One region of the Marinococcus halophilus genome, then DNA from elsewhere that is predicted to be linked to it. Evidence: a T-box and tRNA genes for the amino acid it is inferred to sense, from the RefSeq annotation. Region 1 holds a T-box; the other holds one or more tRNA genes.
The links. A T-box is a leader RNA that pairs with one kind of tRNA and senses whether it is charged. The one in region 1 lies ahead of pheS (phenylalanine--tRNA ligase subunit alpha), so its partner is inferred to be a tRNA-Phe.

Region 1 (10,200 bases):
CTGCGAGCGCCGTCGGCTTTGTGCCGTTGGTTACGACTAAATGTGCACTTGAAAGGTGATGCTTATTGCCGTCAAGCGTCTGTATTTCTTCGTCTTCGAACGCTCTGCGCACAAGTACTTCGTCAGAGCCGAAAGCGTCAAAATCAAACGCATGCAGCGGCTGTCCATATTCAAGCAGCACGTAGTTGGTAATGTCCACGATGTTGCTGATCGGCCGGATGCCTGCAGCCATCAAACGGTTCTGCATCCAATACGGAGAAGGCTTCACCTGGATGTTTTCGGCAACTCTCGCCCCGTAATAAGGGGTGTCCTCACCGTTTTCGATTTTCACATTGACCGCAGCCGACGCAGATTTATCGCTTTCTTTTACAGAGGTCCTAGGAAGCTTCACGGTACGGTCGAGCTGGGCTGCTACTTCATATGCAACCCCGAGGACGTTCAGGCAGTCGGCACGGTTTGGCGTAATATCGAGATCCATCACCGTGTCATCCCAGCCAAGGGCTTTTATTGCGTCCGAACCGGTTTCCGGATTTTCATCAAAAACAAAAATGCCTTCAGCCACATGTTTTGGAACCAGCTTTGCTTCCATACCGAGCTCCTGGAGGGAGCAAATCATGCCATTGGACTCCTGGCCGCGGATGTCCGTCGCTTTAATTTCCATGCCCCCGGGCAGCACGGTGCCTGGCTTTGCAACTACAACCTTCTGCCCGGCCGCCACATTATCAGCACCGCAGATAATCTGCACCGTCTCTGCTCCCTGATCCACCTGGCAGATGTTTAAACTATCAGCGTCGGGGTGCTTTTTGGCCTCGACAACGTAGCCGACCACACATCCCTCAATTGGTTCGGAGCGCCGGTACAGAGCGTCCACCTCTACGCCTCCCGTAGTCAGGCGGTCGGCAATTTCCTCGGGAGCAATATCTTCAACATCTACATAATCTTTCAGCCACTTATATGAGATCAACATGTCTGTATTCTCCTTTTATACTCGAGTGAATTGTTTTAAAAAGCGCATATCGTTCGTGTAAAAATGCCGGATATCATCAATGCCGTATTTTAAGAGGGAGAACCGTTCCACTCCCATGCCAAAGGCAAAGCCGCTATAGATTTCGGGATCAAAGCCGCTCATTTCAAGCACACGCGGGTGTACCATTCCACACCCGAGCACTTCGATCCATCCAGTATGCTTGCAGATGCGGCAGCCTTCACCTGCACAGATGCCACATGAAACGTCAAGCTCTGCAGATGGCTCTGTAAACGGGAAGTAACTCGGGCGGAGACGGATTTCTCTTTCCTCCCCGAAGTATTCCTTCACGAATGTTTCAAGCACTCCTTTTAAATCACTCATTCGAATATTTTCGTCAACCATCAGCCCCTCAATTTGCATAAACTGGTGGGAATGGGTAGCATCATCATCATCCCGGCGGTATACCTTGCCCGGGCAGATGATTTTCACCGGGCCTTTGCCTTGGTGACGCTCCATCGAACGGGCCTGGACGGGAGAGGTCTGCGTACGCATCAGCAGATCGCTGCTGACATAAAAAGAGTCCTGCATGTCCCGGGCCGGATGATCTTTTGGCAGATTCATCGCTTCAAAGTTATAATAGTCGGTTTCTACTTCCGGGCCTTCTGTCACTTCAAAGCCCATCCCGATAAATATGTCTTCGATTTCTTCAACCACGCTTGTGAGCGGGTGCTTCGCCCCGCGTTGGACCGGGCGTCCGGGGAGTGTCACGTCCAGCGTTTCATTTTTGAGTTTTTCCTTTAATGCTTCGTCAGCAAGCATTTTCGTCTTTTTCTCCAAACGCTCCTGGATGGCTTCACGTACTTCGTTTCCCTTCTGGCCGACCACAGGACGCTCTTCCTTGGACAGCTGCCCCATTCCCCGGAGCACTTCTGTAATAGGACCTTTCTTTCCTAAGTATTTTACTCTCACCTGCTCCAATTCTTTTGTATCTCCAGCTTTTTCAATCTGCTGCAGCGCTTCCTGCTGCAGCTCTTCCAAGCGTTCTATCATATCCTGGTTCCCTCCATTTTTATGCCAAATAAAAAGAGCCCTCTCCCTGAAAAGGGACGAAGGCTCGCGGTACCACCCTTGTTAGCTGCAGTGCACAGCTCACTTTCCTGTAACGACAGGTTCCGGCACGCTTTTCTTCCACGGGGAATACTCCAGCGGCTGCTCCGAAGTGAATTCACAAATCCTTACTGCAAGGTATTTTCAGTCCACGATACCTTTTCCCTGGTCAGCAGGAAGCAATGCTACTACTCTTCATCTGCGCATTTGTGTTTATACGTTTCAATATGCATTATTATAGAAAAAGCCCGGCCCAATTGCAACCATCACCAATCCGTCTGCTTCAAATGGTACAGCAGGATGCCGGCTGAAACCGCAGCGTTTAATGATTCTGCCTGTCCCGGGATCGGAATATACAGGTTCTGATCGGTCCGCTCGAGCCATTTCTTTTGCACACCTGCTCCTTCATTGCCAATGATTAACGCAAAATAGGGCTGCGGCTCCAGGGCTGAATACGACGTTCCTTCTTCAAGTGAAGTCCCAAAGCACGGAATATCCGTTTCCTGCAGCCATTCCAGCCATTCGCCCAGATCCTCCTGCAGAACCGGAACATGAAACAGTGATCCCTGCGTCGCCCGGACCACTTTTGCATTGTATGCATCCACCGTGCCTGCCCCGAGAACAACTACACCTTTTCCAAGCGCGTCGACCGTCCGGATGATTGTTCCCAAATTGCCAGGGTCCTGAATGCTGTCGACTAAAACAAAAAAAGAATACCCGCCGCTTTTGACATTGGAAAATTCAGGAACCCTGCATACAGCTACGATATTTTTCGGCGTTTCGGTCGAGCTGATTTCTTTCATGACGCTTTCTGTTACTTCCGTTGCCGGGGTCGGTATTTCATTAAAAACCTGCGGCCACTCTTTGTGTTCTTCGATGAAAATTTCTTCAATCCAGGCCTGCGACCGCACGGCTTCTGTTAACGCGTGGTCTCCTTCAATTAAAAATAGGCCCGACTTTTCCCGTTCTTTACGTTTATGAAGTTTTTTTATTTCTTTTACTTTTGGATTTTTTGCCGACTCTATCCGCTTCACTTCGTTGTCTCCCCCAGTATTTTCTCTCATCGTAGCACATTTTGCCTGGCGGCAGTAAGAAAACGAATAACCTTTCCGTCCGTAATGGAAGGAAAGGTTATTATTTTTATGCGTCGTACGTTAACGAATCTACTGTCTTCCGGTCTAAGCGCTTAGCAATTTCTACGATTAACTGTACGGCATGCTCAAAGTCATCCCTGTGCAGAATAGCCGCATGGGTATGAATATAGCGGGTCGGAATTGTAATAGCCATCGATGGCACTCCTTCTCCGGATAAATGAATAGAGCCGGCATCGGTGCCTCCGTTCGCCATCATGTCGAACTGAAAAGGAATTTCTTTTTCTTCAGCTACTCCTACAACGAAATCACGCAGTCCCTTGTGGGCGATAACAGAAGCATCCATCATCAAAAGCTGCGGTCCTTTGCCAATTTTTGCTTTAGCCTCGTTGCTTGCCACACCCGGAGTGTCACCGGCAATGCCCACGTCAACAGCAAAGCCAATGTCGGGCTGAATTTGGTTGGTTGCTGTTTTCGCACCGCGAAGGCCGACTTCTTCCTGAACTGCACCGACACCATAAATTTCATTCGGATGGGATTCGTTTTCGAGACGTTTGAGTACTTCGATTGCAATGGCACAGCCAATGCGATTATCCCAGGCTTTTGCCATTAGAAACTTTTCATTATTCATCACTTCAAAATCACATACCGGCACGACCGAATCGCCTGGGCGTACGCCGAAGGATTCTGCTTCTTCTTTACTCGAAGCCCCGATATCAATAAACATATCTTTAATTTCCATCGCTTTCTTGCGCTGCTCTGCCGGTAGAATATGCGGTGGTTTAGAACCGATGACACCAGTAATATTTCCTTTTTTCGTCATTACCCTCACCCGCTGGGCGAGCATCACCTGGCTCCACCATCCACCAAGAGTCTGAAATTTCAAGAAACCATTTTCATCAATCCCCGATATCATAAAACCAATTTCGTCCAGATGGCCGGTGATCATCAATTTCGGACCGCCCGCCTGGCCGGTTTTTTTAGCGATAAGGCTTCCGAGCCGATCGGTACTCATTTCATCAGCATACGGTGAAATGTACTGAGTCATCACTTTTCTCGGTTCCTGTTCGTTCCCCGGAACGCCGTTTGCGTCCGTGAGGTCTTTTAGCATCTGCAATGTCGGATCTAATTCTGCCATTTCATGCTGCCTCCTTTATGTATGGTTGTTTTACGCACACATGCAAAGGGAAAATATCATTAATGTCTTAAACTAATATTCTCATCAATACAAGCAGTGTGGTACAGGTTCTTCCATATTCAGTATAAAGAACTTTGCCCCGGGGCTCAAACATAATCTATCTTGCCCGGGTTCAGGTGAAACTTTTTAATATACTGTGCGTATATATTAGAAATGCTGAGGCTCATGTACGCTTAATCCGGTATATGCAAAGGAGGGTGTAAAGATTGGGAATTCTTTTGCGACTGCTGTTGCTGATTGCTCTCATTATAATCATATATTCGTTTTGGAAATACTGGAATAATTCAAGAAGAAAATTAGAAGCCGCCCATCAAAAAAAACAATTCTATCTGCTTGATGACCAGCAAAACGTACGTAAAAACCTGCTCGCTACGCATAAAGGCGTCATGTTTGAAGGAGAGAAATACGTAGGTACGACCGAAAAAGCATTTGAAGTGGTTACGATTTCGCTCTGGGTGATTGAAAGTGAGCATTTGCGCGGCTTCCAGCGGGAGGATTTCACCTTCCTTGAGCGGGAAATTCTTGCTCTTTACCCGGAGGCTGCCATTGAATGGAACAGCCCGGTGAAAGAGTTTATGCAGCAGCTTGAAGCGGAGCGGCCGGGAAAACGATAAAAAGCGGAACTCCCTATTGACGGGCGCTCCGCTTTTTTGCATTTTAGTTTAGGTTTGATTTCGCTTTTTCAGCAAGTTCTGCGAATGCTTTCTCGTCGTTTATCGCGAGGTCTGCGAGCATTTTACGGTTCATTTGAATACCGCCCTGCTTCAAACCATGCATCATGCGGCTGTAGGACAAGCCATTCAACCGCGCTGCTGCGTTGATACGCGCAATCCAGAGCTTACGGAATTCGCGTTTGCGCTGGCGACGGTCCCGGTAAGCATACTGCAGGGACTTCATTACCTGTTCCTGCGCTGTTTTAAACAGCGTATGCTTTGAACCTCTATATCCTTTCGCGAGTTTTAATACTCGTTTACGTCTGCGACGTGCCACATATCCGCCTTTTACTCTTGGCATCGTCAACCCCTCCTTAGCTTATATTAATTATTTGGTCTTGCTTATTTTTTCGTTTTCGGCAGTAGTGTCTTGATACGCTTGTAGTCGGATTTGGAAACAAGCTCCGGTTTACGAAGGTTACGCTTTTGCTTTTGGGATTTATGCGAAAACATATGGCTCGTGAATGCGCGTGCGCGTTTTACACGGCCGCTTCCTGTTTTGCGAAAACGTTTTGCTGCTCCGCGGTGAGATTTCATTTTTGGCATAAGTGACATCCTCCTTTTTTAATATAACGGGAAAAACCGCTGTCTATTCTTCTTTGCTGGATTCTTCTTTTTGTTCACGTTCCTGTTCTGCTTTTGGAGCAAGCATGAGGAACATGCTGCGGCCGTCCATTTTTGGCTTCGTTTCAATCGTACTCACGTCTTCACACTCTTTCGCAAACCGGTCCAGTACTTCTTTACCAATGTCAGAGTGGGTGATCATACGACCGCGGAAGCGGATAGCTGCTTTTACTTTATCGCCTTTAGATAAAAACTTCCGTGCATTGCGAAGTTTTGTATTAAAGTCGTGTTCTTCGATGCTCGGGCTCAAACGAACTTCTTTAACATTGATCGTTTTTTGCTTTTTCCGGGCTTCTTTTTCTTTTTTCTGCTGTTCAAAACGGTATTTACCGTAATCCATAATACGGCAGACAGGCGGTTTCGCATTTGGAGCGACAAGAACGAGGTCAAGGTTTTCTTTCCCGGCCAGCTCTAAAGCTTCATTTCTTGATTTTACTCCAAGCTGCTCTCCGTTAGCGTCGATGAGTCGAACTTCACGGGCACGGATGCCCTCGTTTACCTTTTGGTCCTTACGAATAATAAGCCACCTCCAGAAATTTAGTGCGCGGGGCTTCCACGCAAATGCTTACCATTGGCACAACGAAAAAACGTGCAGGCACCCTCTGAAGCAGAGAAGCGCCCACACGTATACAGAATATATGCTCTACACATTCAATATATTGATAAAAACCAGCCAACGTTTGTCGGTCAGGTGAGAAGCGGGCGCTTCTTCTTTAGGGATTAATTATTTTCACACTAGGACATCGTAGCACGGAGCCAACAAAGCGTCAACCATTTTAGCGATATTCATTAATGGCCCCAGTTACATTTTCCACAAAATCTTCTAACGGCTGCGATTCTGAGTCCTGCTGGCCGTACCTTCGTACATTTACGGCGTTTGCTTCCTGCTCCTTGTCTCCGAGCACAAGCATGTAAGGTATTTTTTGCGTCTGGGCTTCACGGATTTTATAGCCGAGTTTTTCATCCCTTGTATCCACTTCCACCCGGACGTCTGAGGCCTGGAGCGCCAATTCCACTTCTTTGGCATAATCAAGGTGCACATCAGGAGAGACCGGTATAATTTTTACCTGGACAGGAGACAGCCACGTCGGCAGGGCGCCTTTATATTCTTCAAGCAGAAAAGCGATGAAGCGTTCCATGGTGGAAACGATTCCCCGGTGGACTACTACCGGGCGATGCTCGCCGCCGTCGCTTCCGACATACGTGAGATCAAAGCGTTCAGGCAGATGGGTGTCAATCTGGACGGTCGAAAGCGTCTCTTCCTTGCCCATCGCTGTTTTCACCTGCACGTCCAGCTTCGGGCCGTAAAATGCTGCTTCTCCTTCGGCTTCTACATATTCAGCATCAATAGCATCCATCGCTTCTTTAAGAATACGTTCGGAATTCTCCCACATCTGGTCGTCGTCCACATATTTTTCTTTATCTTCCGGATCCCGGTAGGAAAGCCGGAAGGTGTAATCTTTGATGCCAAAGTCATGATAGACTTCACGAACGAGCCGTACAGCACGGATGAATTCATCCTTCAGCTGGTCAGGACGGGCAAAAATATGCCCGTCATTTAGCGTCATCGCCCGTACCCTCTGCAGTCCGGCAAGCGCCCCGGATTTTTCATAACGGTGCATTGTTCCAAGCTCTGCAATGCGTACCGGCAGATCGCGATAGCTGTGTTTCTTATTTTTGTACACCATCATATGGTGTGGACAGTTCATCGGCCGGAGTACGAGTGTTTCATTATCCATTTCAATCGGAGGAAACATATCATCCTGGTAGTGGTCCCAGTGGCCCGATGTTTTATAGAGTTCAGACGAGCCGAGCACCGGCGTATACACGTGGTCGTAGCCAAGACGCACTTCTTTATCTACAATATAGCGTTCGATGATCCGACGGATCGTCGCGCCATTTGGAAGCCAAAGCGGCAGGCCCTGGCCTACTGTCTGGCTGGTCGTGAATATGTCGAGCTCTCTGCCTATTTTACGGTGGTCCCGCTCTTTAGCCTCTTCAATCATTTTCAAGTGATCATCCAGTTGGGACTGCTTTTCAAACGCCGTCCCGTAAATACGCTGAAGCATTTTATTATTGCTGTCCCCGCGCCAATAAGCTCCAGAAATATTCATCAGCTTAAACTTTTTCAGCTTAGACGTCTGCGGCACGTGGACGCCCCGGCATAAATCGACAAATTCGCCCTGCCGGTATAGTGCAATTTGCTCTCCTTCCGGAATGTCTTCGATCAATTCCAGCTTCAATTCATCGCCAAGCTCTTTAAAAAAGCGGATCGCTTCGTCCCGGGACACTTCCTCACGAATAATTTCAAGATTTTCATCGACGATTTTATTCATTTCTTTTTCGATTTTTGGCAGGTCTTCCGGAGTTAGCTGATGCGGCATGTCAATATCGTAATAAAAGCCGTTTTCAATTACTGGCCCCACCCCAAGCTGTACGTCATCAAAAAGCCGTTTCACGGCTTGGGCCATCGCATGTGCCGTACTGTGCCGGAGTACTTCAAGCCCTTCCGGCGATTGGTACGTGATGATTTCGATCTGTCCATTTTCCCTAAGTGGCGTGCGGAGATCGACCATTTTTCCATTCATTTTCCCTGCCAGTGCGTTCTTTTTCAGTCCGGAGCTGATCCCGCCGGCTACTTCCTCTGTCGTTGTGCCAATGTCATATGATTTTTCATTTCCGTCTGGAAATATGAGGTTGATTGTCTGTTCTGCCAATGTGAATTGTCCTCCTTTTGTAACTGTAATAAACAGAAAAATACATAAAGAGCCCGCCCCTCGAAAGGGGCGGGCTCAGCCGCGGTTCCACCCTAGTTTCCGCCCCACTCGCAGAGACGACTCTATCCGGGTAACGGCCGGGGACCCGCCGACAGATACTAAGGTTCCCTGCCGGAGCTCCGAGGGGGTAAAAATAAAACGGTTCGTGGAGAACTTTCAGCCGCGGTTCTCTTCTCTGGGACGCCTGTTTTATTTTCATGTCCTCTTCTTTGCATTTTCCTTTTCGCTATTTCAGCATAGCGAAAAGCTCCTTATCATGCAACCAGTAGTTAATTTTGCATAACAAAGTCTTTTTCGCTGTTTTCTTCTCCTTCAAACACACGGAGTGTATGGTACTTCGTATTCCGCTGCGCTGGCGTGTAGCCTGCTTCCCGTATTAAACGAAGGATCCGGTTGATGTTTACCTTGTGGGTGGTGCCCGCTGAAGAAACGACGTTCTCTTCCATCATCGTACTGCCAAAGTCATTACAGCCGTAGGAGAGGGAGCGCTTCCCTGTCTCTGGTCCAGCAGTCACCCACGAGGACTGGAAGTTCGGGATGTTGTCCAGGAATAAGCGCGAAATGGCTACGTTCCGGAGATAACCCTCTGGTGTAATACGTTCGCCTTTCATGCTCGTGTAGTCCTGCTGGAAGGTCCAGGAAATGAATGCCAAAAAGCAGTTGGATTCGTCCTGGGCCTCACGAATGCGCCAAAGGTGTTCGGCCCGTTCTTCGTTTGATTCGCCAAAGCCGATGACCATCGTTGCGGTACCGTGCATGCCAACTTCTTTAGCCATTTTCATGCAGTCGATCCATTGGTCGGCCGTGCACTTCAGCCGGCTGATCCGTTTTCTTGTTTTCTCTGTAAGAATTTCGGCACCGCCGCCAGGAAGAGAGTCGAGCCCTGCTTCATGCAGAGCCGTCAGTACTTCTCTCAAGGAGAGGCCGGATACTTCCATCATTTTGTACACCTCTGCCGGAGTAAACGAGTGCATCGTCACATCCGGAAAATGGTTTTTTATTTTCTTGAGCAGGTTTGTATAGTATTCAAATGGGAGATTCGGGTTGGTCCCTCCCTGCATCAAAATTTCGTCTCCTCCAACGTCCTGGAGTTCTTTAATTTTCTGCAGAATCTGGTCATCTGAAAGAAGGTAGCCCTCTTCTGAGCCCGGGCGGCGATAAAATGCACAAAAGCGGCAGAATGTATCGCAGACGTTGGTGTAATTGACATTTCGTCCTATGTTAAAGGTAGCAACAGGCTCGGGATGCCAACGTTTTTTAATTTCATTTGCTGCCGCTCCCATTTTTTCTATTTCATCGCTTTCATACAAGCGCACAGCGTCGTCCATGGTCAGTCGTTCTCCGTTTAATGCACGTTCTAATATTCCATCAATGCTCATTTTTGTATACCCTCCAGAAAATTCCTTTGTGGCGCTCGCATGAAAATACCGCGAATCCAACCCATTTTCTGCATGCTGGGCGCTATCATCATGTTAGCATATTTATTTGTATTATACACATAGAATGTCCTGTATATTACCAATTATCCCCGGCGGTTCTGCCCGTCCATAAATACTTCTTCTGTGAACGGACGGATCCGTTCCATTATTCTTTTTGCTTTCAGCCGCTCATTTCCGCCTTTCTGGGAATAGGTCAAATGTTCTTCAAGTTCACTGTAATCATAATTAGACGTATAGACGGTAGGCAGCTTTTCCATCATCCGGTACTGTAGAATGACGCCTAA
Region 2 (10,200 bases), 1.3 Mb from region 1:
GCTTTTTGAATTACGACTGCTTTTAGCTGTGCTATACTTTACGCAAATACAAAAAATACTATACAGGTGATGGACGGTGTTCGCAATGACCCAACAAAACGAGACAAAAAATAATGAACTGGCTACCTTTGCCGGCGGGTGCTTTTGGTGCATGGTACAGCCGTTTGACGAGCTGCCCGGCATTATCTCCATTACGTCCGGCTACACCGGAGGCAGTGTCGCAAACCCTTCGTATGAGCAGGTAAAAGCCGGTACCACAGGTCACAGAGAAGCAGTTCAAATTGAATTTGACCCCGCGCTGTTTTCCTATCAGCAGCTGCTCGATCTATACTGGCCTCAAATTGATCCTACCGATCCAGACGGCCAGTTTCACGACCGCGGCCCGCAATACCAGACGGCTATTTTCTACCATAGCGAAGAGCAGCGCCGGCTGGCGGAAGCCTCGAGGCAGCGGGTAGAAGACAGCGGCCGATTCCGTGATCCCGTAGTCACAGAGATCAAACCGGCGGAACCTTTTTATCCGGCTGAAGAATCCCACCAGAACTTTTACAAAAAAGAACGGGAAGCTTATAAAAAAGACCGCGCCCTCTCCGGCCGCGATGAATTTATTGAAGCTCACTGGGACAGTTCCCCGGGGCATTAATAATAAATTATTTTCTATCAAAAAGAGCTTCAGCAGGCAGCATCTGCTGAAGCTCTTTTTATGGACTGAAGGTAAAATCATCGAGCGGCCAGTACCTGATACTCGCTTCCCCGACAATCTGGTTTTCATCTACAAAACCGACGGCATCAGCTCTGCTGTCTTCACTCCTCGGGCGGTTGTCGCCCATTACAAAATAACTGTCTTCCGGGACGGTTGTTTCACCGGTTACCCCCTCAAGTGTAAAGTCCTGAGTGAAGACCCCGCTTGTTTCATTTTTATATTCTTCTAAGTACGGCTCTTCCTGGGCTTCTCCGTTGATGTAGAGAGTATCATCTCTGTATTCTACTGTGTCCCCGGGGAGCCCGATAACTCTTTTAATATAATCACTGTTTTCATTTGCATGGAAAACGATAATATCTGAGTGCTCGGGCTCAGAAAAAGCATAGCCGATCTTGTTAATAATCATCCGCTGCCCGTCTTCCACTGTAGGCAGCATGGAAGGGCCACTGACCACATAGTTGGCAAACAAGAAGCCGCGCACAATGACGACAATTAATACGACGACGACAATTACTTTAATCCAATCCCATATTTCCTTTGACCAATTCGTCATTACCGACTTCCTCCGTTTCTATCTGCCTTTTCACTCTAGCACGGTTTCTGCGGATGAACAATCCAGAAATGCATGCAGACTAGAGGCATTATATCATATTTTTTACGGAACTTTCTTTTCCTTTTAATCTTAAAGCCTTCTTTGTCGATATATTAAATATACTGAGGCAAAGGAATTAATTACATGAGAAAACTCTTAGGGCTTATATGGATACTATTATTTATAACCAGCGGGGCAGTGGTTTCCTGGCTGTTTATAAAAGAGCTGAGCAGCACCCAGGCTCTTTCTTCTTTCCTTGAAGAACAGGTGGACGTTTCCAGCGTACCTATTGCCCAGAACAGTTACGTTACCGACCATAAGGGTGATCAAATTGCTGAATACAGGACAGAGGAAGACCGTCGTTACGTATCGCTTTCTCACTTTCCTGAACATGCCAGAGCTGCATTTATTGCCACAGAGGACCAAAAGTTTTACGAACACCAGGGAGTTGATCCTTTAGGCGTTGTACGGGCTCTTATAAGCAATGCAAGTACCGGGAGCATTGAAGAAGGAGCAAGTACAATTACGCAGCAGGCGACAAGAAATATCTATTTCTCTCATCAGCAGACCTATGAAAGAAAGGTTGCCGAAGTTCTTTTCGCTTACCAGCTCGAACAATCCTATACAAAAAACGAAATACTGGAAATGTATATGAACACTATTTATTTTGGCGAAGGTATTTACGGTTTCGAAACGGCAAGCCATTCCTATTTTGGCAGGTCAAGCAGTGATCTCTCGCTCGCGCAAACAGCTTTTTTGGCAGCGGTACCGGCTAATCCGTCCTACTATAACCCCGTGGAACATCCCGAGCGGACCCGGGAAAGGCAGCTGTGGATATTGGAAAAAATGAATGAAGCCGAAGTGATAACCGCTGAAGAAAAAATGAGCGCTTCCGAAGAAACTGTTTCTGTAGATTTACAAGAAAGAAATGCCAATCCCTATCCTGATTATACTGATTATGTAAAACACGAATTCAAACAGCTTGTGGCAAAAAACGAAGGTTGGGACGAACGGCTCAATCAAGCGGAGGGAAGCGAAAAAGAAGCTCTTTCCGAGAAGCTTAACATACGCACAAACCAGCTCCTTCAGTCCGGTATTACCATCCATACCACCATGGACACTGATATACAGAATATGCTAATAGAAAAATCCCGCTCCTACTGGCAACAGCGCGGCATAGAAGGAGCCGCCGTTATCATTGATCATCGTGCCGGCGCTCTTACGGCCATGAGCGGCGGGGCAGATTATCATGAATATGAATTCAACCGGGCTTTTCAGGCTTACCGACAGCCTGGATCAGTATGGAAGCCGCTGCTCGTCTACGGACCGTACCTTGAAGAACACGAGCGTTCGATTCACCAATTAGTTTCTACCAAAAAATACTGTGTTGCTTCCTATTGCCCTGCAAATGAAGGTGGAGCAGCAAAAGAGCGCGTCACAATTAAATTAGCGCTTGCCTTTTCCTACAACACCTCCGCTCTGCGCCTTATGCATCAAACCGGTCTAGAAGCTTCCTTTCAGTACCTCGAGAAGTTTGAGTGGGCGGAATTAACTCCGGCAGACAGGCAGTACGCTGCTGCTCTCGGCGGCGTTGAACGTGGTGTTTCACCAGTGGAATTAACAAGCGCTTACACCGTATTTTCTAACGACGGAACGTACGAGCCACCGCGTGCTATTACTTCTGTTACTGATGCAGATGGAAAGCTCCTGTTTGAATGGGAGTCCCAGGAAACCACCGTCTGGTCTCCTGAAACCAATGATCAAATGCGTGAAGTTCTTCGCGCCACTGTCGTTTCAGGAACGGCTTCCAGCCTGGCAGTTTTTGCAGATGTCAGCGGCAAAACGGGTACTTCAAATGCTACGAGAGACAGTTGGTTTGCCGGCTATGACGACAGGTACACAGTGGGGGTCTGGCATGGATACGACGACCCCCGGCCCCTACCTCCGGATAACAGCGCCATCGCTTTCTGGAAAACGATTTATCCCATGCTTTACGAAAAAAACGAACAGCCTTAGCCGTCCGTTTTTTTCATACTGGCAAACTATGTAAAAAACTATTGTACAAACGTAAAAACGCATATCCCGTGCCAATAATAAAAAGCCCCCAGAAAGACAAATGCAGTAGAAAAAAACCAGCCACTCCAGTAAAACGAAGAGAGGGGGCCAGGCGGATAATCAAATACACGAATGATAAAAGCGTCGCTCCAATGAAAAGCCCTCCGAGTAGATAAAGTTGGGAAGTAAGAAACAGCGACACTCCCCCAGCTATTAAATAAATCCATCCACAGCTTTGAAGATAAGAGCGGGCGTCTCCAGTTTCATCGTTTAAAAAAAATAACAAGGACAGCCCCATCATTGTATCCGAAATTAATTTTAAGGCAGCAATGATCATAAAAAACGCAAGCATAAGTATAAAAAGCATGGTTAATTTAATTCCATTCTCTGAAAAAAACTCGAGCATGCCCTGATAAATACCGGCCGTTTCTAAAAAAGCGGCGGTATACTGCTGGGTCCAGATGCCAAAGGATAAACAGAAAAATAAAATAGCAAGGATCGGAAAGTGGCTGGTCAAATAGGCATTTTTCATTGCGTACTCCAGGGGTCAGTTAGCATGGACGACATGAAATTGGCGGATCTGATTACCGGTGGCAGCGCTCTCTCTTTTTTCCTGCCCGCCTGATCGATGAGAAGATTTAAAAGAGTCACTTTCAAGCCAGTTCTGAAAGTCTTCCTTGGTCTCCCACTTTGTGAAAACAAGCTGTTTTCCATCTTCTGTCGTTTCGTCTAAAAACAAAAATTCCAAACACCCCGGCACCTGATTCATCTTTTCAGCACTAGCGCCAAAACGTTCCTGAATTTGTTCCTTCGCTTCTGCCGGCACCTCAAGTTCATTAATAACAACGTACATTTTTTATCCCTCTTTCATTATTGTAATTGTGGAAACGCCTGCTGGCGAAGCGCTTCATACACTAAAATAGCTGCCGTGTTGGACAAATTTAATGAACGGACTTTATCATTCTGGGGTATCCGGATACACTTTTCCTGATACTTCTCAGTCACATATTCGGGAAGGCCAGTAGTTTCACGCCCAAATACAAAAAAATAATCTTTCGCCGGATCTGAATAGTCATGCACGGCATATGAAGACGAGCCTACTGTTTCTACAAAGAAAAATTCCGCTTCCGGATACGAGTTCATCCATTCTTCAAGTGAATCATAATAGTGAATCTGCACATTGGGCCAGTAATCACATCCCGCCCGCTTCAACATCCGGTCCTCCGTAGAAAAACCAAGCGGGCGTATTAAATGCAGGTGAGTATCCGTCCCCGCACACGTTCTTGCAATGTTTCCAGTGTTTGCCGGTATTTCTGGTTGAAATAATACCACGTGTAAAGCCAAATCGCTCTCTCCTTCTTTTCCTACCGCGATACCGCCTGCGCTCTTTCTAGTTCAAGCAGTCCTTCTTTTACATGTACTCCCCCGCCAAACCCTACCATTTTCCCGTTTTTCCCAATGACCCGATGGCACGGAACGATAATGGAAACCGGGTTTTTGTTATTAGCCATTCCTACTGCCCGGAAAGCTTTTGGCGAATCAGCTTCTGCAGCAATTTCTGCATAGGACTTTGTCATTCCATAAGGAATACCTTGAAGGGCCTCCCATACTCTTTTTTGAAAAGGCGTCCCCCTCATATCGAGCGGCACCGTAAAATCGGTGCGCTCGTTCGCCTCATATTCTTCGAGCTCCCGGAAAACTTTATTATGCAGAGGATGCAGTTCTGCCCGCAGTCCGCATGAAGCACCGATATGCTTTTTCAGCCAACGCTTTATTCGTTCTTCATTTTCTTTTAAGGAACCAAAGTGCAGCATGCAGACACGGCCTTCGTATATTACTACGGTCACTTCACCTATATTACCGATTGTTCGCGATGCAGCCCACGCCTCCATAATAATCCTCCTTGATACATTTTCTTCTATTATACTCGTTCCGGAGATGTTTTATCCAATGCTTTTGAGATTTCTTCAAGCACTTCTTCGTCTTTTTCCCTGCTGTCAGCATGATGCAGTGCCTCGACTCCTTCCTGCGTTGGCATTTCTCCTAATGCCCAGGCACAGGCCCCTCGTATCACCGGCCGCGGATCGTTACAGAGCAGCTGTACAATTGTCGGTATCGAGGATTTTTCTTTCATATGGCCGAGAGCGATCAGGGCGTTACGCTGAATTGGTTTTTTTCCTCTCCACGAACCGGCAATGTATCCGAATTTTTCTTTAAACTCCCGGTTAGAAATTGTTAATAACGGTTCGAGCAGTGGCTTCACTACTTCCGGCTCCGGTTCAAATTCCGGGTGGTTATGGAAATCTACCCCTTTATTTTCCGGACACACCTGCTGGCAGGTGTCGCATCCGTACAATCTATTGCCAAGCTTATGGCGGTAGCGCTCCGGCAGCGCTTCCTTCGTCTGCGTCAAATAGGCGATACACTTTTTCGCGTCAAGCTGGCCTCCCTGAATCAAAGCATCCGTGGGGCATAAATCCACACAGCGGTTGCATGTGCCGCATTGATCCATCAGCGGAGTATCCTCCGGCAGGTACAGCGTAGTAATCATTTCGCCTAAATAAACATACGAGCCGAATTCAGGGGTAATTATAGCGCAGTTTTTGCCGCTCCATCCAATGCCCGCACGCTCTGCCACTGCACGGTCCGATAATTCACCAGTGTCAACCATCGATTTACACTCTGCTCCCGGAACCGTTTCTTGTATGAAGGCCTCCAGTTGGTTTAATTTATCCCGCAGGACGTCATGGTAATCTTTACCCCAGGAAGCACGGCAAAACTGGCCTCTGCGTGCTCCAGGGCGATTCTTTGGTGCCTCCGGAAGCTTCGTGGGATATGCGAGGGCGATAGATATAATCGTTGTCGCTTCCGTCAGGAGAAGCTCAGGGTGCGTTCTTTTATCAATATCGTCTTCTTCAAAGCCGGACTGATAGTTCAGCCGCTGCTGTTCTTTCAGCCTTGCTTTTAAGGTTACAAAGGGGGAGGCAGAAGCAAAGCCTACTTTATCAATGCCGATAGATTCCGCAAATGCCTGAATTTCCTCTTTTAATTCCTGTGCCGTTCGCATGGACGGCCCTCCTTTATAAATCATTTCGCCGGAGTCTGTGAAAGTGGTATGATACATTATGAGCTAGACATGAAGGGGGATATATATGCTCAAAGACATTTCTATTTCTTCTGCTGTTTTTAAAATTATTCCTTCTTTTCAATGCGGCGTCAACATCTACCGCGACATTGTTATTGATGACTCCCCTGGAATGCTTCGGGGGCGCGTGGACTTCTTCCATAAACAAATCCAGATGGATCTGCTTGATCAGTCTGTCTATGACTATACAGGTGTTCGGCAGTGGCAACAAATATTAGAACAGGCAGGGCTTATTGACCGTTCGCTGCCACCTCTCCATGAACAGCTGTACAAAAATTTACAGGCAGATAATATCCCGCCTTCTGAGCATTCCAGTGAAGACCTCATTCATTTTTTTAATCTTCAGTATGAAACTCCGGTTATATTGATCGATGCAGATACTGTCTTCGATTATGTAAAAATCGGCTTCGGCGTAGAGCAGGACCAGCTTCAGATCACTGAAAACCATCTCCATCCGATGTACGGACAAATTATCGCCAAAGACCGCAAGAAAACATTGGCCTCATTAAGTGGACCAGGCCTGGACAGCAGAACCAGCCGTTCGACTACTACAGCAATACAATTAACCTTTATACGGCCACAGCTCTCCAATGATTCTGCTGCTGAACTTACTCAGGCAGTGGGAAATATGTTTACTCAAATTCACGGAGGCACCGTAGAAAGCCGTCTTCTGCGCGCAGCTTCTCCTGTTTGGGAGTTCTCCTTATAATTATAAAAAAAGTCTCTCCTTTTTAAAAAGGAAAGACTTTTTCTTTATATCCAGCTTTCGCATTTAAAATTAAACATAAAAATAACGCTTCTCTCTAGAAACGTTTTCCTGGCTCGTTAAATGGTAGCGAAGGTGGGACTCGAACCCACACGTCCAGAGGACACTTGATTTTGAGTCAAGCGCGTCTACCGGTTCCGCCACTTCGCCGTTCAACTAAAAAATGGTACCGAGGGCCGGACTCGAACCGGCACGGTTGATGACCAACCGCAGGATTTTAAGTCCTGTGTGTCTACCAATTCCACCACCCCGGCAGGCGTTTGCTTCTCTTTAATAATGGAGGCGGTACCCGGATTCGAACCGGGGGATAAGGGTTTTGCAGACCCGTGCCTTACCACTTGGCTATACCGCCATTCCAGAGAATGGCTTAATGCTTATGTTAATAATGGAGCGGAAGACGGGATTCGAACCCGCGACCCCCACCTTGGCAAGGTGGTGTTCTACCACTGAACTACTTCCGCAATTGGCTGGGCTAGCTGGATTCGAACCAGCGCATCACGGGACCAAAACCCGATGCCTTACCGCTTGGCTATAGCCCATTATCCAATATGGGGCGATTGGTGGGAATTGAACCCACGCGTGCCGGAACCACAATCCGGTGCGTTAACCACTTCGCCACAACCGCCATGTGAACATAACACATTAAAAATGGCAGGGGTAGTAGGAATCGAACCCACATTGGCGGTTTTGGAGACCGCTGTTTTGCCATTAAACTATACCCCTGTATAAGTGGTGGAGGGGGACGGATTCGAACCGCCGAACCCGAAGGAGCGGATTTACAGTCCGCCGCGTTTGGCCAACTTCGCTACCCCTCCACATATGGTGCCGGCCAGAGGACTTGAACCCCCAACCTACTGATTACAAGTCAGTTGCTCTACCAATTGAGCTAGACCGGCGTTTTTTGAATGGTGGCTCGAGACGGAATCGAACCGCCGACACGAGGATTTTCAGTCCACTGCTCTACCGACTGAGCTATCGAGCCACATTAGATATTGTTGCCATAAATTGATTCAATGAAGCAATTCGGAATAGACAACTGAAATTATACCTTATTCATTTTGTTTGTCAATACGAATAAAGGTAAAATGGCGGGCCTGACGGGATTTGAACCCGCGATCTCCTGCGTGACAGGCAGGCATGTTAACCACTACACCACAGGCCCTTTTGGTTGCGGGGGACGGATTTGAACCGACGACCTCCGGGTTATGAGCCCGACGAGCTACCAGACTGCTCTACCCCGCGATATAAAATATATGGTGGAGGATGACAGGATCGAACTGCCGACCCCCTGCTTGTAAGGCAGGTGCTCTCCCAGCTGAGCTAATCCTCCGTAAATGGTGACCCGTACGGGATTCGAACCCGTGTTACCGCCGTGAAAGGGCGGTGTCTTAACCACTTGACCAACGGGCCTCTGAAATAAATATGTATGGCGGAGAGCGAGGGATTCGAACCCTCGAGACGGGAATGCCGCCTACACGATTTCCAATCGTGCTCCTTCGGCCACTCGGACAGCTCTCCAGTGGCTCCGCAGGCAGGATTCGAACCTGCGACCAATCGGTTAACAGCCGATTGCTCTACCACTGAGCTACTGCGGAATATAATAAAAAAAGCCCGGCAGCGATCTACTTTCACGGGGGGAGAGCCCCCGGCTATCATCAACGCTGAAGAGCTTAACTTCCGTGTTCGGCATGGGAACGGGTGGGACCTCTTCGCTGTTGCCACCGGACCGGCCCGTCGGGCCCTGACAACCAAATACCGAGACCGCGGCCACCGCCGCGTATCGTGCTGAGCGTGGATAAGACTTCGACCGATTAGTATCCGTCCGCTGCACATGTCGCCATGCGTCCACGCCGGACCTATCTACCTCGTCATCTCCAAGGGGTCTTATCTCCGTAGAGGGGAAAGGTCATCTTAAGGGGGGCTTCATGCTTAGATGCTTTCAGCACTTATCCCGTCCACACGTAGCTACCCAGCAGTGCTCCTGGCGGAACAACTGGTACACCAGCGGTGTGTCCATCCCGGTCCTCTCGTACTAAGGACAGCTCCTTTCACCTTTCCTGCGCCCGCGACGGATAGGGACCGAACTGTCTCACGACGTTCTGAACCCAGCTCGCGTACCGCTTTAATGGGCGAACAGCCCAACCCTTGGGACCTACTTCAGCCCCAGGATGCGATGAGCCGACATCGAGGTGCCAAACCTCCCCGTCGATGTGAACTCTTGGGAGAGATTAGCCTGTTATCCCCAGGGTAGCTTTTATCCGTTGAGCGACGGCCCTTCCATGCGGTGCCGCCGGATCACTAAGCCCGACTTTCGTCCCTGCTCGACTTGTGGGTCTCGCAGTCAAGCTCCCTTGTGCCTTTGCACTCTGCGAATGATGTCCGACCATTCTGAGGGAACCATTGGGCGCCTCCGTTACTGTTTGGGAGGCGACCGCCCCAGTCAAACTGCCCACCTGACACGGTCCCGAGGCCGGATCACGGCCTGCGGTTAGAATGTCGATACCACCAGGGTAGTATCCCACCAGCGCCTCCTCCGAACCTGGCGGTCCGGATTCGATGGCTCCTACCTATCCTGTACAAGTGGTACCCACATCCAATGTCAAGCTACAGTAAAGCTCCATGGGGTCTTTCCGTCCTGTCGCGGGGAACCTGCATCTTCACAGGTATTATAATTTCACCGGGTCTCTCGTTGAGACAGTGCCCAAGTCGTTGCACCTTTCGTGCGGGTCGGAACTTACCCGACAAGGAATTTCGCTACCTTAGGACCGTTATAGTTACGGCCGCCGTTTACTGGGGCTTCAATTCGGCGCTTCTCCCCCCGGAGGGGGATAACGCCTCCTCTTAACCTTCCAGCACCGGGCAGGTGTCAGCCCCTATACTTCGCCTTACGGCTTCGCAGAGACCTGTGTTTTTGATAAACAGTCGCTTGGGCCCTTTCA

Region 2: it has a tRNA-Phe gene. The T-box ahead of pheS (phenylalanine--tRNA ligase subunit alpha) is inferred to sense a tRNA for this amino acid. The anticodon was not compared.

Annotation. Positions count from the first base shown of each region.
Region 1 is NZ_FVZD01000006.1:766,026-776,225, reverse strand. Features, by position in the region: gene pheT (phenylalanine--tRNA ligase subunit beta) at 1-967, opposite strand, end outside; gene pheS (phenylalanine--tRNA ligase subunit alpha) at 983-2,017, opposite strand; T-box leader at 2,067-2,285, opposite strand; gene B5066_RS10005 (TrmH family RNA methyltransferase) at 2,341-3,108, opposite strand; gene B5066_RS10000 (M42 family metallopeptidase) at 3,215-4,303, opposite strand; gene B5066_RS09995 (sigma-w pathway protein ysdB) at 4,570-4,977, shown strand; gene rplT (50S ribosomal protein L20) at 5,021-5,377, opposite strand; gene rpmI (50S ribosomal protein L35) at 5,419-5,622, opposite strand; gene infC (translation initiation factor IF-3) at 5,666-6,220, opposite strand; gene thrS (threonine--tRNA ligase) at 6,477-8,417, opposite strand; gene mqnC (cyclic dehypoxanthinyl futalosine synthase) at 8,747-9,856, opposite strand; gene dnaI (primosomal protein DnaI) at 10,000-10,200, opposite strand, start outside.
Region 2 is NZ_FVZD01000006.1:2,029,273-2,039,472, forward strand. Features, by position in the region: gene msrA (peptide-methionine (S)-S-oxide reductase MsrA) at 86-643, shown strand; gene lepB (signal peptidase I) at 702-1,256, opposite strand; gene B5066_RS16380 (transglycosylase domain-containing protein) at 1,440-3,311, shown strand; gene B5066_RS16385 (DUF5366 family protein) at 3,325-3,882, opposite strand; gene B5066_RS16390 (antibiotic biosynthesis monooxygenase family protein) at 3,898-4,203, opposite strand; gene trmL (tRNA (uridine(34)/cytosine(34)/5-carboxymethylaminomethyluridine(34)-2'-O)-methyltransferase TrmL) at 4,221-4,694, opposite strand; gene B5066_RS16400 (methylated-DNA--[protein]-cysteine S-methyltransferase) at 4,715-5,242, opposite strand; gene queG (tRNA epoxyqueuosine(34) reductase QueG) at 5,272-6,417, opposite strand; gene B5066_RS16410 (hypothetical protein) at 6,503-7,204, shown strand; tRNA gene B5066_RS16415 (tRNA-Leu) at 7,326-7,411, opposite strand; tRNA gene B5066_RS16420 (tRNA-Leu) at 7,426-7,515, opposite strand; tRNA gene B5066_RS16425 (tRNA-Cys) at 7,539-7,613, opposite strand; tRNA gene B5066_RS16430 (tRNA-Gly) at 7,648-7,722, opposite strand; tRNA gene B5066_RS16435 (tRNA-Gln) at 7,726-7,800, opposite strand; tRNA gene B5066_RS16440 (tRNA-His) at 7,811-7,886, opposite strand; tRNA gene B5066_RS16445 (tRNA-Trp) at 7,911-7,984, opposite strand; tRNA gene B5066_RS16450 (tRNA-Tyr) at 7,992-8,076, opposite strand; tRNA gene B5066_RS16455 (tRNA-Thr) at 8,082-8,157, opposite strand; tRNA gene B5066_RS16460 (tRNA-Phe) at 8,168-8,243, opposite strand; tRNA gene B5066_RS16465 (tRNA-Asp) at 8,348-8,423, opposite strand; tRNA gene B5066_RS16470 (tRNA-Met) at 8,427-8,503, opposite strand; tRNA gene B5066_RS16475 (tRNA-Val) at 8,516-8,591, opposite strand; tRNA gene B5066_RS16480 (tRNA-Glu) at 8,597-8,671, opposite strand; tRNA gene B5066_RS16485 (tRNA-Ser) at 8,689-8,779, opposite strand; tRNA gene B5066_RS16490 (tRNA-Asn) at 8,782-8,856, opposite strand; rRNA gene rrf (5S ribosomal RNA) at 8,871-8,987, opposite strand; rRNA gene B5066_RS16500 (23S ribosomal RNA) at 9,053-10,200, opposite strand, start outside.